DNA from 2 places in the Leclercia sp. GHBNCSD genome. Region 2 is predicted to be linked to the other one. Evidence: predicted binding sites of a transcription regulator. Region 2 holds the regulator's gene; the other holds the start of a gene.
What was found. The regulator CRP, encoded in region 2, controls carbon source genes, mostly activating them, when cyclic AMP is high. The targets are predictions, from matches to a motif close to ATGTGANNNNNNTCACAT.
Positions count from the first base shown of each region.

Region 1: a site for CRP is predicted at 3,683-3,700, ahead of drpB (cell division protein DrpB). Genes of this name have one in related genera too.

Region 1 covers NZ_JBQVYO010000001.1:3,665,742-3,673,606, forward strand. Annotated here, with positions in the region: gene dcuR (two-component system response regulator DcuR) at 1-293, opposite strand, end outside; gene ACT3IC_RS17455 (sensor histidine kinase) at 290-1,903, opposite strand; gene ACT3IC_RS17460 (porin) at 2,038-3,111, opposite strand; gene drpB (cell division protein DrpB) at 3,751-4,023, shown strand; gene ACT3IC_RS17470 (phosphohydrolase) at 4,065-4,760, shown strand; gene ACT3IC_RS17475 (DNA cytosine methyltransferase) at 4,810-6,240, shown strand; gene ACT3IC_RS17480 (very short patch repair endonuclease) at 6,224-6,715, shown strand; gene yedA (drug/metabolite exporter YedA) at 6,687-7,601, opposite strand; gene ACT3IC_RS17490 (DUF808 domain-containing protein) at 7,779-7,865, shown strand, end outside.
Region 2 covers NZ_JBQVYO010000001.1:2,395,463-2,403,327, forward strand. Annotated here, with positions in the region: gene ACT3IC_RS11520 (YccS/YhfK family putative transporter) at 1-2,019, opposite strand, end outside; gene crp (cAMP-activated global transcriptional regulator CRP) at 2,077-2,709, opposite strand; gene ACT3IC_RS11530 (OsmC family protein) at 3,020-3,424, shown strand; gene ACT3IC_RS11535 (phosphoribulokinase) at 3,474-4,343, opposite strand; gene ACT3IC_RS11540 (YheU family protein) at 4,374-4,592, opposite strand; gene ACT3IC_RS11545 (hydrolase) at 4,595-5,611, opposite strand; gene ACT3IC_RS11550 (ABC transporter ATP-binding protein) at 5,726-7,630, opposite strand; gene kefG (glutathione-regulated potassium-efflux system ancillary protein KefG) at 7,752-7,865, shown strand, end outside.

The DNA.
Region 1 (7,865 bases), 1.3 Mb from region 2:
TAGTGCATGGCGACCTGAATAGTGGCACCATCAGAGGCCGAGGTAATCATAATGACGTCTGTTTTGCGCCCGGATGCCCGGATAACCGGCAGCAGGCTCAGGCCATTATCGCGCTGCATATAGACATCCAGCAGGATCAGGTCAACCTGCCGGGCAGGGGAGTGAAGTATGGCCCCGGCTTCTGCCAGGGAAGTGGCTACGCCGCAGCAGCAAAAACCCTCAACCCGATTGACGTACTGGCGGTTAAGATCGGCCACCATGGCATCGTCATCAACAATTAAAACATGTATCACGCGCTATTCCTTTCACTCTCCCAGGGGAGTTGCACAAAAAACTGGGTAAACACGCCCGGTTCCGATTCAACGACGATCTCTCCGCCCAGATCCTCGATCTGCTGACGGGCCAGGTATAATCCCACCCCCCGGTTCTCCCCTTTGGTAGAAAACCCTTTGCTAAAAATGGCGTGCAGATGTTCCGGGGCGATGCCCGGACCATCGTCGCTCACCTCGGCGCTAAGCCAGCCCTGCTGATAGTGCAGCAGCAGACCGATTTCGCCCTCGGGCTGCCCAGTCATAGCATCAAGCGCATTTTCAATCAGATTACCCAGCACGGTAATCAGCCCGGCGACCTGCTGCGCATTGGGATTATCCGGCACCTGACTGGCATCGGAGAGCGTCAGGCGAAACCCTGTCTCTCTGGCGCGATTGATTTTACCCAGCAGAAATCCTGCGACCACCGGCGATTTGATGTTGCGCTGTAGCGTGCCGACATCGGTCTGCCAGGCGTTGGCGGTCGACAGAACATACTCTTCCAGTCTGGCATAGTGCTTCATATGCAGCAGCCCAAGTATCACATGCAGCTTGTTCATAAACTCATGGGAGTGGCTGCGCAGCGCATCCAGATAGTTCACCATACCGTCCAGCCGTTGCAGGAGCTGGCTAATCTCCGTCTTATCACGAAACGTCGTGATGGCGCCCATCAGCTGATTATCGCTCCTGACGGGCAAGGTATTGCAGAGCAACAACCTGCCGTGGCAGTTGAGCTCCTGGTCCTGGCGAGCCATGCCGCTACGCAGCACCTCGCGCAGATTCGCCAGCAGCGGTTCCTCGTGCAGGGCCTTGCTGCTGGCGCTGATATTCAGGATCTGGCGGGCGGCGTGGTTGACCATCGTTACACGCCCCTGCTGATCCACGGCGATCACCCCTTCGCGCAGGGAGTGCAGCATCGCCTGACGTTGTTCGAGCAGGGCTGAGATTTGATAAGGCTCCAGCCCAAACAGAATGCGCTTCAGCATCCGCACCAGTCCCCAGGCGCCGAGCGCGCCCAGCAGCGCGCTGAACAGCACCAGCCAGATGGCGTCCCAGCGATTGCGGGCGATCTGCTGCTCTACTTTATTCAGTGAGATCCCCACGGCAACGACACCAATTTGCTGGTGGTGCGCGTTATACACCGGAGTGAACACGCGCAGCGCCTCGTCGAGTACGCCGTGATTGATGGCGACATTCTCTTTATCCTCCAGCGCAGGCCGCAGATCGGCCCCAATAAAAGCTTTGCCGAGCAGGGCGCTGTTAGGATGGGAATAGCGGATCCCCTGCATATTGGTGACAACGGCAAACAGCAGATTATTACGCTGCATCACTGCCATAGCGACAGGCTGAATAATGTTGCTGTCCGGCGGGAAGGATAAGCCGCGGATCACCTCCGGGCTGTCGGCCAGGGTTCTGGCGACGGCGAGAGCGGTATCCCGCACACCATCACGGGTGGCGCGGGTGATTTGGGCAAAGTAGAGAACAAAAATCACCAGTAATATTGCGCCCGTTACACCGTACACCATCAGCGTGACCAGCGTGTTCAGTTTCATTGGGCGCTTGTGCGTGGGGGGAAGGGGCGGCAAATCGCGCATTGAAACTCCGGTCAAGAGGGAAAGGGGGGCATTATCGCTGATGGGCGGGATTTGTAAAAGCGATGTAAAACTGGTGGCGACAGAAAGTAAAAAGCCCGCTTTGCAGCGGGCTTAAGAGCGTTTGGCGATCTCAATCAGAACTGGTAAACGATACCCATCGCGAACTGGTCATCAGCATGCGCGCCAGTAATACCCGCTTCGTCTTCATCCAGCAGGTTGAATTTATAGGCGGTATAAACGTTCATGTTTTTGTTGAAGTAGTACCAGGTACCCAGTTCAACATAGTTCACCAGATCGGCATCAACGCCGCCATGACCGTTACGTGCATACAGGTCTTTGCCCTGGGAGTAGACGTAGCCCAGAGAAGGACGCAGGCCGAAATCGAACTGGTACTGGACCACGGCTTCGACGTTGCGGGTTTTGTTAGCGAAACCCGCATCTCCCGCCCAGGTCATGTTACGGGTTTCACCGTACATCACCGCAGCATAGAGGTTGTTGGCATCATACTTCGCTGCCAGTGACCAGATTTCTGCGGTATCGCCGTAGCCGTCAGCAGTCTGCTTGTTGGTACGGTCAGACTTACCGTATACACCCACGAAGCCGAAGCCATCAAAGTTGTAGGCCAGAGAAGTGCTGTAGCCGTCACCGTTGGCTTTTTTCATCTGACGATCGTTGTTTTTACCCTGGTACTGGAGGGCAAAATCCAGACCCTCAACGGCACCAAAGAAGTCGCTGTTGCGATAGGTCGCCACGCCGGTTGTGCGGCCAGTCATGAAGTTATCGGTGTGAACCCAGGAGTCGCCACCCCATTCCACCAGCATATCGGTGTATGCACCTGCATCGTACGCCACGCCGTAGTTACGGCCATAGTCGAACGAACCATAGTCACCGAATTTCAGGCCTGCGAACGCCAGACGGGTGCTCTCATCCTGCTCGCCTTCCGGAGTGCTGGCGTTCAGGTTGTATTCAAACTGGCCATAACCGGTCAACTGGTCGTTGATCTGCGTTTCGCCTTTGATACCGAAACGGGCATAGGAGGTATCGGCATTCTCGCTGTTGCTATCATCGGTCTTGTCCCAGATACGCTCACCGACCATTTTTCCGTACAGATCGAATTTATTGCCGTCCTTGTTGAAAATCTCCGCCGCATTAGCCGCGCCAGCGCATAATAAAACAGGGACAAGAACTGCCAGAACTTTTCTTTTCATTATATATTCCTTTGTATGTATTTTCTTCATGAATATACGTAAGCCCCTCCGGGTTACGGAGGTAATACTATTTCAGTGCAGGTTTTTTCTGTTTAAAAATAAATGTAACAAAATTATTTAGAGTATTTCAAAATATTAATATAAGTGTCTTTATATGTTTATTTTATACGTTTAAGACAAGCATATACGGTGATTATTGATTTTTATATCAGTTAGTTATTGATGGTTTGGATTTATTAGGTTGCTTTATGTTTTCAGGACGGGAAAAAGTAATAAAAAAGCCCGATAATATTATCGGGCGAAGATAAGGGTAATTTAAGGGTGTTTAATCATGAAACGACAAAAAAGCTCATAACCTCTTTATCATTACATAATTATAAGCTTTAGAAAACAGGTTTATCGGAATGCTGAGAGCAAAATAATGCCGCAATATAATTGATCTCCTGCTGACCTCTCATTAGCGCGTAAGCGAAGCCGCGTAATAAACAGGCACGCTTAAAAATTGCTTAAGATCAACTTAACGCAAATCGGCAGCATAAAATCTGCTCAGGAGAGTGCATTAAATAGAATAATGTGATTTATTTCACATTTTATATTATTGATGTGAATGTAGTGGTGCTGCTGCGCTGAGAGGAGAACATGGCAAAGAAAAACGAACGCAGCTTGGGCGGCAAACTGGCATTGTGGGTATTTTACGCCTTTTGCGGCTACTTTCTCTGGGCGATGGCGCGCTATGTATGGGTCATCAGTAAAGTCAGCTCGGTATCAGGTTCGCTGATTCAAAGCGATCCCGGCTCGACAGCCGGCAAGTGGCTGGGCGCCCTGTGCGGCTTTCTGGTATTGAGTGTTGTGGGGGCGATCCTCGGCGGCATTGCCTGGTATACCCGGCCGCGTGATATGTCAGATCGGTAAATAGTTGCTATTGTACAGCTTTTCACTTTATGGAAAGCGCTATGGAACTTGTGCAGTGGCAGCAACGCTTTGAAAACTGGCTGACGGCGCATTACGCCAGCGAGGATACCGCCCATGATATCTCCCATTTCCGTCGTGTCTGGAACACCGCTAAACGCCTGATGGCTGACCAGCCGGTCGATGCGCTGGCGATCCTGGCCGCCTGTTATTTTCACTATATTGTCAGTCTGCCAAAAAATCATCCGCAGCGAGGCCGCTCGTCGCAGCTGGCAGCGGAAAAAACGATCGCGATCCTGCGCGAGGACTTTGCTGATTTCCCGCCCCCACGCTACCCCGCCGTTCAGCATGCGATTGAAGCGCACAGTTTCAGTGCCGGGATCCCGCCGCGCACGCTGGAAGCGAAAATCGTGCAGGATGCTGACAGACTGGAAGCCCTGGGTGCTATTGGTCTGGCACGCGTGTTTGCCGTCTCTGGCGCGCTGGGTGTGCCGCTTTTCGACCCGGAAGATCCCTTTGCCGATGAGCGCGAGCTGAACGACCGCGCCTTTGCGCTTGACCATTTTCAGACCAAATTGCTGCGCCTGCCGCAGACGATGCAAACCGCCGCCGGGCGTGAGCTGGCGCGTCAGAGCGCTGATTTTTTAATCCAGTTTATGGCCCGGCTGAGTGCCGAACTACGCGGTGATTACGAAGGCACCGACAGTGCGGTGTTACAGCGTTTCCGGGAAAGTCTGTAAAGGCTTTCTGTGTTACTCTCTTTTAACCCCTTTTGGTCCGGTTAAATGTATGCAGGAAAATGTATCAGTGACGGAGTCCGCGTTTTTGCTGGCAGAAAAATCAACGGCGTCAGTGCAGGCGTTATTGTGCCAACTGCTGGAAATTTACGATGCCAGAACGCTGGCGCATCTGCTGAATGCTCAGGGCGAAAGCCACTGGAGCCCGGCAATCATTAAGCGGCTGGTGACCAGTGAGCGGGCAGGGCGTCGTCTCAGCGACGGCGAATATAGCGTCTTGCAAAATCTGCTGCCTCGTCCGCCAGCCTGTCATCCTCACTATGCTTTCCGTTTTGTCGATCTCTTCGCCGGGATCGGCGGCATCCGCCACGGCTTTGAGGCGATTGGCGGGCAGTGCGTGTTTACCAGCGAATGGAATAAACACGCGGTGCGTACCTATAAAGCCAACTGGTATTGCGATCCTGACGCGCATCAGTTCAACGAGGACATTCGCGAAGTGACGCTCAGCCACCAGAGCGGTGTGACGGACGAAGAGGCGGCGCAGCACATTCGTGACAACATTCCTGCCCATGACGTCCTGCTCGCGGGCTTCCCGTGCCAGCCGTTTTCCCTGGCGGGGGTATCAAAAAAGAACGCGCTGGGCCGCGCGCACGGCTTTGCCTGCGATACCCAGGGAACCCTCTTCTTCGATGTGGCGCGCATTATTGATGCCCGCCGCCCGGCCATCTTCGTCCTTGAAAACGTCAAAAACCTGAAGAGCCACGACGGGGGCAAAACGTTCCGCATCATCATGCAGACCCTGGATGAACTGGGATATGACGTGGCGGATGCCGCTGACAGCGGCCCGGACGATCCTAAGATCGTTGACGGTAAACATTTTCTGCCGCAGCACCGCGAGCGCATTGTGCTGGTAGGCTTTCGTCGCGATCTCAACCTGTGTGGTAATTTTACGCTGCGGGATCTCCCGGGGCTGTGGCCGACCCGACGCCCGACCATTGCCGATCTGCTTGAGCCCGTGGTGGACGCCAAATTCATTCTCACCCCGGTGCTGTGGAAATATCTTTATCGCTATGCCAAAAAGCATCAGGCGAAGGGCAACGGTTTTGGTTTCGGCATGGTCGATCCTACCAACCCACACAGCGTCGCCCGCACGCTGTCGGCACGCTATTACAAAGATGGCGCCGAGATCCTCATCGACAGAGGCTGGGATAAAGCCCTTGGCGAGCGCGATTTCGATGATGCCGAAAACCAGCGCCACCGTCCGCGCCGTTTGACGCCGCGGGAGTGCGCGCGATTGATGGGATTTGAAACCCCTCAGGGCTACGGCTTCCGCATTCCGGTATCAGATACTCAGGCCTATCGCCAGTTTGGTAATTCGGTGGTCGTGCCAGCTTTTGCAGCTGTCGCCCGGTTGCTGGAGTCGCGCATTTTGCAGGCAGTTGAGAAACGCAAGGCTGAGGCCGCGAATGGCGGACGTTCATAATAAAGCCACCCGCAGTAAAAACATGCGCGCCATCGGCACGCGGGATACGGCTATCGAAAAACGGCTGGCCGGCCTGCTTACGGAGGTCGGTTTTGAGTTTCGTGTGCAGGATGCCGCCCTTGCCGGACGGCCTGATTTTGTCATCGACAGCCATACGTGTGTGATCTTTACCCACGGCTGTTTCTGGCATCGTCACGACTGCTATCTGTTTAAAGTCCCGGCGACCAGAACCGATTTCTGGCTGGAAAAAATTGGCAAGAATGTCGCGCGTGATGCACGAGATATCGCTGTGTTGCAGGAGCAGGGCTGGCGGGTGCTGGTGGTGTGGGAGTGTGCGCTGCGCGGCAAAATGAAGCTCGATGACAGGGCGCTCACGGAGCGGCTGGAAGAGTGGATCTGCAGCGGCGGTAACGCCGCGCAGATCGACACGCAGGGCATTCGCCCGCTTACGGTTTCTCAGCCTGACAAGAGGTAACCACCGGTTTTGCCGGCAGCAGGTACTTGCCGAGCGTCACCAGCACCACCGCCATAATAATAATCCCCAGCGCCAGCCACTCTGTCGCCGAGAGCGATTCCCCGCCAAGACCCGTGCCCAACAGGACGGCCACTACTGGATTGACATAGGCATAGCTGGTGGCGACCGCCGGTGAGACATTGCGGATCAGAAACATATAGGCGTTAATCGCGATCACCGAACCGAAAATCGCCAGATAGCCCACCGCCAGCCACCCTGAGAGGTCGGGTAGGGCGGTCATTTTCTCCCCCGACAGCAGGGACGCTGCCAGCAGTACGATCCCGGCGGTGACCATCTCAATGGCGCCGGCCATCATGCCGGAGGGCAATTCAATGCGCGAGCCGTAAACCGAACCAAACGCCCAGCTCATCGAGCCAATCAGGATCAACACCGCTCCCCACGGATTACCGCTGAGGTTACCACCGCTGTTAAGCAGAATAATGCCCACCATCCCGATGGCGATCCCCAGCCACTCCAGCTTGCGCGTTTTGATGCCAAAAAGACGGCTGAAGCAGAGGGTGAACAGCGGAACGGTGGCCACCACCACCGCGGCGATACCGGACGGCACATTCTGATGCTCGGCGACGGTGACAAAGCCATTGCCCACCGCCAGCAGCAGGACGCCAATCAGGGCGGCATTGAGCAACGGACGCAGCGGCGGCAGCCTATGGCCGCGCAGGAGCAGAAACGCCAGCAGCAGCGTACCCGCCGAGAGGAACCGCACCCCCGCCATCAGCAGAGGGGGCCAGCTTTCCACCCCAATGCGGATCACGAAGTAGGTGGAGCCCCAGATGATATAGAGCGCAAACAGGGCGCCCGCTAATGGTAAGACTTGCCTGAAACGCATACTCCCTCACGGCGAATTAAAAAGGTCGCATATAGTTAACGTGAAAACTATCACGCTGGCGAGTCCTTTAATTGTGTCGTTGATGTGAATAATTTGTTGACATATACGGGGTGGTTTCGAGGTTTGCGGTTTTACTCCATACTGTTGTGGTAATTAACAAAAAGAAGGAACCTTATTTTGGCGGGAAGTAGCTTATTAACTCTGCTGGATGATATCGCCACGCTGCTGGACGATATTTCACTGATGGGAAAACTGGCGGCGAAA
Region 2 (7,865 bases):
CGACGAAATGGTGTGCATAGTATTCAGATGCCCCAGAATGCGCTGCAGATGCTGTTCCAGCGTGCTCATCGGGCCGTGCGTCAGCGTCTCTGGCGCTTCCAGAATATTGCTGTCCCCACTCTCACCCGGCTCATCATACTCCAGGCGCTGCTGGCAGCGCTGAAGGCCGATTTCACACGACTGCAAATAACGCTGCGCCAGGTCTGGCGTCAGCATCGTATGCTCCCGCGCCAGGGTCGTCATTGCGTTGATATGCTCGACGATAAACTGGCTGTGCGTCACCCACAGTTTCATATCCGCCAGATAGGCCGAATTGAAGCCCGGCTCCTGCATCGCCTGGTTGAGGGAGTTGAACAGGGCATTATGCGCCTGGTTGACCTTCATGCGCTGCCAGGCCAGCGGCGTGGGTTGCGGATCGTCGCTGAGGATCAGGCGGATGGCCTCCTGGTCGGCCTCCAGCGCGTCGTGGGCGTTCTGTCGCAGCAATCCGCTCTGCCACTGCGGCCACAGCCACACCATGCCGCCAAAGGCAATCAGGCAGCCAATCAGCGTATCTGCCAGCCGGGCGATAATAAACTGCTCACCATTGAGCGTAATCAGTTGCAGGGTGTAGACCGCGGTCAGCGTAAAGCCCACCGTCGCCCAGCCGTAGTTCTTACGGATGATGAGGTAACTCACCAGCGTTACCAGCAGCATACCCGTCAGGGTATAGCCTTCCGGGACGTGAAGGTGCAGGGTGATCCCCGCAATAATCAGCCCCGCCATCGTGCCGCCTGCCCGGTGGAGGATGCGCACCCGCGTGGCGCTGTAGCCGTTTTGCGTCACCAGCAGAACGGTCATTAAGATCCAGTAAGGCTTAGGCAGGTGCAGCGCCATACCCATCAGGCTGGCGATACTCAGCATGACGCTGATACGTGCCGCATTACGCAGGGCGGCAGACTTTAGCGACAGATAGCTTCTCAGGGCGGGGATCAGCGGCAGGCGCTTCTGCTTATCCGCCATCAGGTCACGCGGGTAGAGCGGGCGTTGGGTGCGAAGCACGCGGGCAATACGGCTGAAGTGCCAGGCGGCGAACTGGCCGACCGGGTTATCCGCATGCTGGCGGGCAATTTTCTCCAGCGCGCCGAGCTGTTTGTCCATGTTAAAGCGGGTGGGATAGCGGTGATAGAGAATATCGTCGGCCAATACCCGCAGCCGGGCGGCGACGGTCTGCGCGTTCCAGCGGATCACCGCTTCAGCGTGGCTGCGCTCGACCAGCTTTTGCACCTCTTGCGGATGATGCAGGCTAACGGAGATATGCTCCTGCAGATCCAGCCCCACCTGGAAGATACGCAGCAGCCGCTTGTATTCATGATTCCTGTTCGCCGCCAGCATATGCAGTTGCTGGTAACACTGACTAATCAGGTCCACCACCTTCTGCTGGCGCGCCAGCAGCGGCGGCAGCGATTTTTCCGGGTCGGTGTGCTGGGTCAGCAGGGTATATTTGGCTTCACAGTAATCAGCCAGCTGGCGGTAGAGTACGCTCAGGGATTCACGCAGCGGCTGCTCCCGCCACAGCCAGAACCAGAACCAGTTAAACAGCCCGTACCAGAGTGTCCCCAGGGCGTAGATCAGCAGCGGCGCCCAGATCGGTAAATTCCCCGCCAGGCTCAGGGTAAAGATGGCCGCAATCAGCGAGGCGGGCAGCAGGCGGGCGTGGAGGGCGCTGATCTCCGCCGTGACCCCTAACGTCATCGCCAGTGCGGTCAGAATGAGGGGCAGCGGAATATCACGCGCCAGCAGCAATTGTACCGCCAGACTACAGCCGGCAAACAGGCAGCCGCCAATTATCAGGCGTTTAAAAAAGCGTTTATGGGGCGTGTCGAGACCCGCAATGTTGCAGCAGGCGGGAACAAGAGAAAACAGAAGGCCGTATTGCAGATAACCGAGAACTAACCCCACAGCCACAGGGAGACACAGCACCAGGGTTTGCCGTAGTGCGTAGTTAACTTCCGGGTGATAAATGAGCCTGCGCCACATGGGTGAGAGAGACAAAAACGGCGTGTCATCATGCGATGCCACGCCGTCTTAGCGGAATTAACGTGTTCCGTAAACCACGATGGTTTTACCGTGGGCGGAAATCAGGTTCTGATCTTCCAGCATTTTCAGAATACGACCCACTGTCTCACGGGAACAACCGACGATCTGACCGATCTCCTGACGGGTAATTTTAATTTGCATACCGTCCGGGTGGGTCATGGCGTCTGGCTGTTTCGCCAGGTTCAGCAGCGTCTGAGCGATACGGCCCGTCACGTCCAGGAAGGCGAGGTTACCCACTTTCTCAGAGGTGACCTGCAGACGGCGAGCCATCTGCGAAGAGAGGCGCATCAGGATATCCGGGTTAACCTGGATCAGCTGGCGGAATTTCTTATAAGAGATCTCAGCCACTTCACACGCAGTTTTTGCCCGGACCCAGGCGCTACGCTCCTGACCTTCTTCAAACAGGCCCAGTTCACCGATAAAGTCTCCCTGATTCAGGTAAGAGAGGATCATCTCTTTGCCTTCTTCATCTTTGATCAGCACTGCCACTGAGCCTTTGACGATGTAATACAACGTTTCCGCTTTTTCACCCTGGTGAATCAGCGTGCTCTTCGATGGGTACTTATGAATGTGGCAATGAGACAAGAACCATTCGAGAGTCGGGTCTGTTTGCGGTTTGCCAAGCACCATGCGCTGTTATCCTCTGTTATAAGCTGTCTCCAGAGTCAGGCTTTCTACCTTCGCTCTGGGGTTGCAATCGAATTCTTCCCCTTACCTGGGGATCTGGCTGTCACAATAATTAGCAGCCTGTAATGTGTGATGTCCTCTGCATACATGTGCAACGTCAATGTATTACTGTAGCATCACGACTGTTTTAGCATAGGTTTTGCCGCGTGTCTCCTGGTGTCTCGCTTCAGCTTGATGCAGGTCGACTTCCTTTGCCAGAATTGTTACTGGCGCGTAATCTGACAGAAAAAATGCAAGCCTGGAGTGAGTTAAAATGCAAGCACGTGTGAAATGGGTTGAAGGGTTAACGTTCCTCGGTGAGTCCGCCTCGGGGCACCAGATTCTGATGGATGGCAACTCCGGTGATAAAGCACCCAGCCCGATGGAAGTGGTTCTGATGGCGGCAGGGGGATGCAGCGCTATCGACGTGGTCTCGATTCTGCAAAAAGGGCGTCACGATGTGACCGATTGCGAAGTGAAACTGACTTCAGAGCGCCGGGATGAAGCGCCGCGTCTCTTTACCCATATCAACCTTCATTTCGTGGTAACCGGCAAAGCGCTAAAAGAGGCTGCGGTCTCCCGCGCGGTGGATCTCTCTGCGGAGAAGTACTGCTCCGTGGCGCTGATGCTGGAAAAAGCGGTCAATATTACCCATTCGTATGAAGTGATCGAGGCGTAAGTCCTGGATCAAACGCCGGGCGGCACTTCGTTTGCCCGGCCTACAAGCCTCAATCGATCTTCTTCCCTTCCATTAACCGCTGTACCAGCGGCGTCATGATCAACTCCATCGCCAGTCCCATCTTCCCGCCCGGGACCACCAGCGTATTCATGTGCGAGATAAACGAGCCCTGCAGCATCGCCAGCAGCCAGGGGTAATCGATATTGTCCAGATTGCGGAAATGGATCACCACAAAGCTCTCATCCAGCGACGGGATCGCTTTTGCGGCAAAGGGGTTAGAGGTGTCCACGGTCGGGACGCGCTGGAAGTTAATATGGGTGCGGGAAAACTGCGGCGTGAGGAAGTTAATGTAATCTTCCATGGAGCGAACCACCGAATCCATCACCGCTTCTCGGGAATGGCCGCGTTCGCTGGTATCCCGCGTCAGCTTCTGGATCCACTCCAGGTTTACAATGGGTACGACGCCCACCAGCAGATCGACATGGCGCGCCACGTCATGGTGCGGCGTGACGACCCCGCCGTGCAGACCTTCATAAAACAGCACGTCGGTGGGTTCTGGCAGCGGCTGCCAGGGCGTAAAGGTGCCCGGAACCTGGTTCCACGGTACCGCTTCGTCATAGGTATGCAGGTATTTGCGCGACTGGCCCGTGCCGCTTCGCCCGTACTCTGCGAAGGTCTGCTCCAGCAGGCCAAAGTCGTTAGCATCGGGGCCAAAGTAGCTGATATGTTTGCCTAAATCACGGGCCTTGCGGATGGCCATATCCATCTCAGGGCGGGTGTAGCGGTGAAAGCTGTCGCCTTCGACCTCCGCGGCACGCAGATGCAGTTGCGAGAAGATCTTACGAAAGGCGAGGCTGGTGGTGGTGGTACCTGCACCACTCGACCCTGTGACGGCGATAACCGGATGTCTGGCGGACATAGCAACTCCCTGAGTGGAAAGATGTCGCGGTTAACCGCGAAATTGATTGCGAGGCATGATGTTGACAGTTTCGTGCAACTCGGACCATACGACCAGCACCTCACCGCTTTGCAGCTGGCGCCTGATATCAGCGACCTTCTGCTCAAGCGAACGTTCCTCTTCACCATAATCGGTGCCTTCGCGTAACACAAAGCTTTCAATCAGATTATCCAGCGTTTCGGGAGCCAGATCCTGCCAGGGAATGATCATGTCTATTTTTCCAGATAGGGGGTTAGCCAGTCCGGGATACGTGTCTCCAGCCACATCTGCGGTCTACGCAGCGTTCCGCTGATAAAGCCCACGTGCCCACCATGTTCGGTCAGTTGATACTCTACGTTTGCCGGTAAATGTTCCGGCGCCGGAATCGAGTGATGATCCATAAACGGATCGTCTTTCGCGTGAATAATCAGCGTAGGCCGGGTGATTTGATTCAGCAACGGCATGGCGCTGCACTGGCGATAGTAGTCAATCGCATCGGCAAAGCCATGGATTTTCGCGGTGATCAGATCGTCAAATTCACGAATGCGTCGCATGCGCTTGAGCTGCTCCAGGTTGACCGGCAGCGAGCCCGGATAGGCTTTCAGTTTACGTGAGGCGTTGCCTTTCAGCAGGTTAAGCAGGTAGTGCTGATAGACGCGCGAAAAGCCCTTATCCATATGATAGCTGCACTGTTCCAGCATAAACGGAGCAGAAACGATAACGGCGGCGTCCAGCGGAATAGCGTCCCCCTCTTTTGCCAGCAGGCAGGCCAGCATGTTTCCCCCCAGCGAATAGCCTACCGCAGCGGTGGGGGCAGGGCCGTGAGTCTCTGCCAGCCAGCGCAGGAACCAGGTACCATCTTCTGTTTCGCCAGAGTGATAGATGCGTTTCTGGCGATTGGGTTCGCCGCTACAGCCTCTGAAATGCATTACCACGCCCAGCCAACCGCGCGCTTTCGCCGCCTCAATCAGACCATGAGCATAGGGGCTGTGCAGGCTGCCCTCCAGACCGTGAAAGACCACCAGCCGGGGTTTGTGCTGTGCCTGAAGCGGATCTTCGCTCCAGGCTAAGTCAACGAAGTCATCATCCGGCAGGTCAAGGCGCTGCCAGAAAGGGGTAAAACGCACTTTACGACGGATAAGACGCGGCAGCATGGTCTGCAGGTGTCGATTCGACAGGCCCCGCATGGGGACAAAGGTCGCGCTCTCGTCGGGCGTAAAGTTAAATTCGGATGGGATTGTTTGTGTCATAGGGTTGTGAAGTATTTGTGTGGTCTGCTTTTACTATACAGCCTGATACTTTTTACATTTGTTTAATCGCGGCTTATCAGGCGGTTGAGTTGCCGCCTGCTAAGCCAGGAAGGATTAGTCCGCCTGCAGCATCTCTTCGAGCTGCTCCTGCGCCTCCAGCCAGGCCATTTCGCACTCCTCAAGGCTGGATTTGGTTTTAGCCTGCACCTGCAGGCACTCGGTTAGCTCGGCTTTACGAGTCTGGTCATACAGGCCGCTGTCGCCCAGCTTCTCTTCCACGGTGGCCAGCGTGGCGTTGAGCTTCTCCATCTCTTTTTCCAGACGGGTGATCTCTTTACGCAGCGGCTGGGTTTGGGTGCGCAGTTCAGCTTCGCGACGCTTCTGATCCTTACGGGCCTGGGCGCTGTTGGCGTTCTCTTTCGCAGCTTCTTCCGGCTGGTTTTCCTGCTTCTGTACGTCCGTCAGCCATTGCTGATAATCTTCCAGATCGCCGTCGAAAGGCTCTACTTTACTGTCGTGCACCAGGTAGAGATCGTCGGTGGTGGAGCGGATCAGGTGACGATCGTGCGAAACGACCACCAGCGCGCCTTCGAACTCAATCAGCGCCTCGGTCAGCGCCTGGCGCATGTCCAGATCCAGGTGGTTAGTCGGTTCATCGAGCAGCAGCAGGTTAGGGCGCTGCCAGACGATGAGGGCCAGCACCAGACGCGCTTTTTCGCCGCCGGAGAAGCGCTCAGTATTCTCGGTCACTTTATCGCCCTGGAAGCCGAAGCCGCCCAGATAATCCCGCAGCTTCTGCTCCATCTCCTGCGGGGCCAGACGCGCCAGGTGCTGTAGTGGCGATTCGTCCGCGCGCAAAAATTCCAGCTGATGCTGAGCGAAGTAGCCAAGCTTGATGCCCTTCGCCAGACCAATATCGCCACGTACCGGCGTAAGCTCGCCCGCCAGCAGCTTAATCAGCGTCGATTTACCGGCGCCATTGCGCCCGAGCAGACCGATGCGGGAACCCGGCACCAGGTTGAGTTTGATGGAGTCCAGGATGATGCGCTCGCCATAGCCCGCGCTGACCTTTTCCATTTTCAGCAGCGGGTTGGGCAGGCTTTCCGGCGCGCGGAAGCTAAAGTGGAACGGGTTGTCGACGTGCGCCGGGGCGATCATCTCCATGCGTTCCAGCATCTTAATGCGGCTCTGGGCCTGTTTGGCTTTTGATGCTTTCGCCTTGAAGCGATCGACAAAGCTCTGCAGGTGCGCCACGCGCTGCTGCTGGCTTTCGTACATCGCCTGCTGCTGGGAGAGGCGTACCGCGCGCTGGCGCTCAAACGAACTGTAGTTGCCGGTGTACTCGAACATCGTTTCCTGTTCGATATGAATAATTTTATCCACCACCGGGTCAAGGAAGTCACGGTCGTGGGAGATCAGGATCAGCGTGCCCTGATAGCTCTTCAGCCACTTCTCCAGCCAGATCACCGCATCCAGATCGAGGTGGTTAGTCGGTTCATCGAGCAGTAGCAGGTCAGAGCGGCAGATCAGCGCCTGGGCCAGGTTAAGGCGCATGCGCCAGCCACCGGAGAAATCGCTGACCGGGCGTTCCAGCTGCTCGTTACTGAATCCCAGGCCGTGCAACAGGCTGGCGGCGCGGGAGCGAATAGTCCAGGCATCAATAGCGTCGAGTTTGCCATGCACGGTGGCAATCGCATGGCCGTCGTTGCGTTCGTTGGCGGCATGCAGCTCCGCTTCCAGCTTGCGGTATTCCCGATCGCCGTCGATAACATAATCCATCGCCGGTACGCTCAGGGCTGGCGTCTCCTGGTTTACCCAGGCCAGCTGCCAGTTGCCGGGGTAGGTAAAATTACCGCCGTCGGCACTGATTTCGTTTTTCAGCAATGACAGTAACGTGGATTTACCGCAGCCGTTTTTGCCCACCAGGCCGACTTTCTGGCCCGGGTTAATGGTGGCTGTAGCGTTGTCCAGCAGGACACGTACGCCGCGACGAATTTGTAATGAGGAGAAAACAATCATAGAGCGCCGTATGTTCCGACTATGTTAAGTTGTCATTATAATCAGGTTAAATGTGCCGCCACGCGCCGCGTGGGTGTGCCATGGTAGCCCAAAACAACAGTGATGACGACCCGGGAGAGGAATGATGTCCCAGACAGCCAAAGTGCTGCTGCTGTATGCCCATCCGGAGTCTCAGGACTCGGTCGCCAACCGGGTTTTGCTACAACCGGCATTACAGCTAAGTAATGTGACAGTG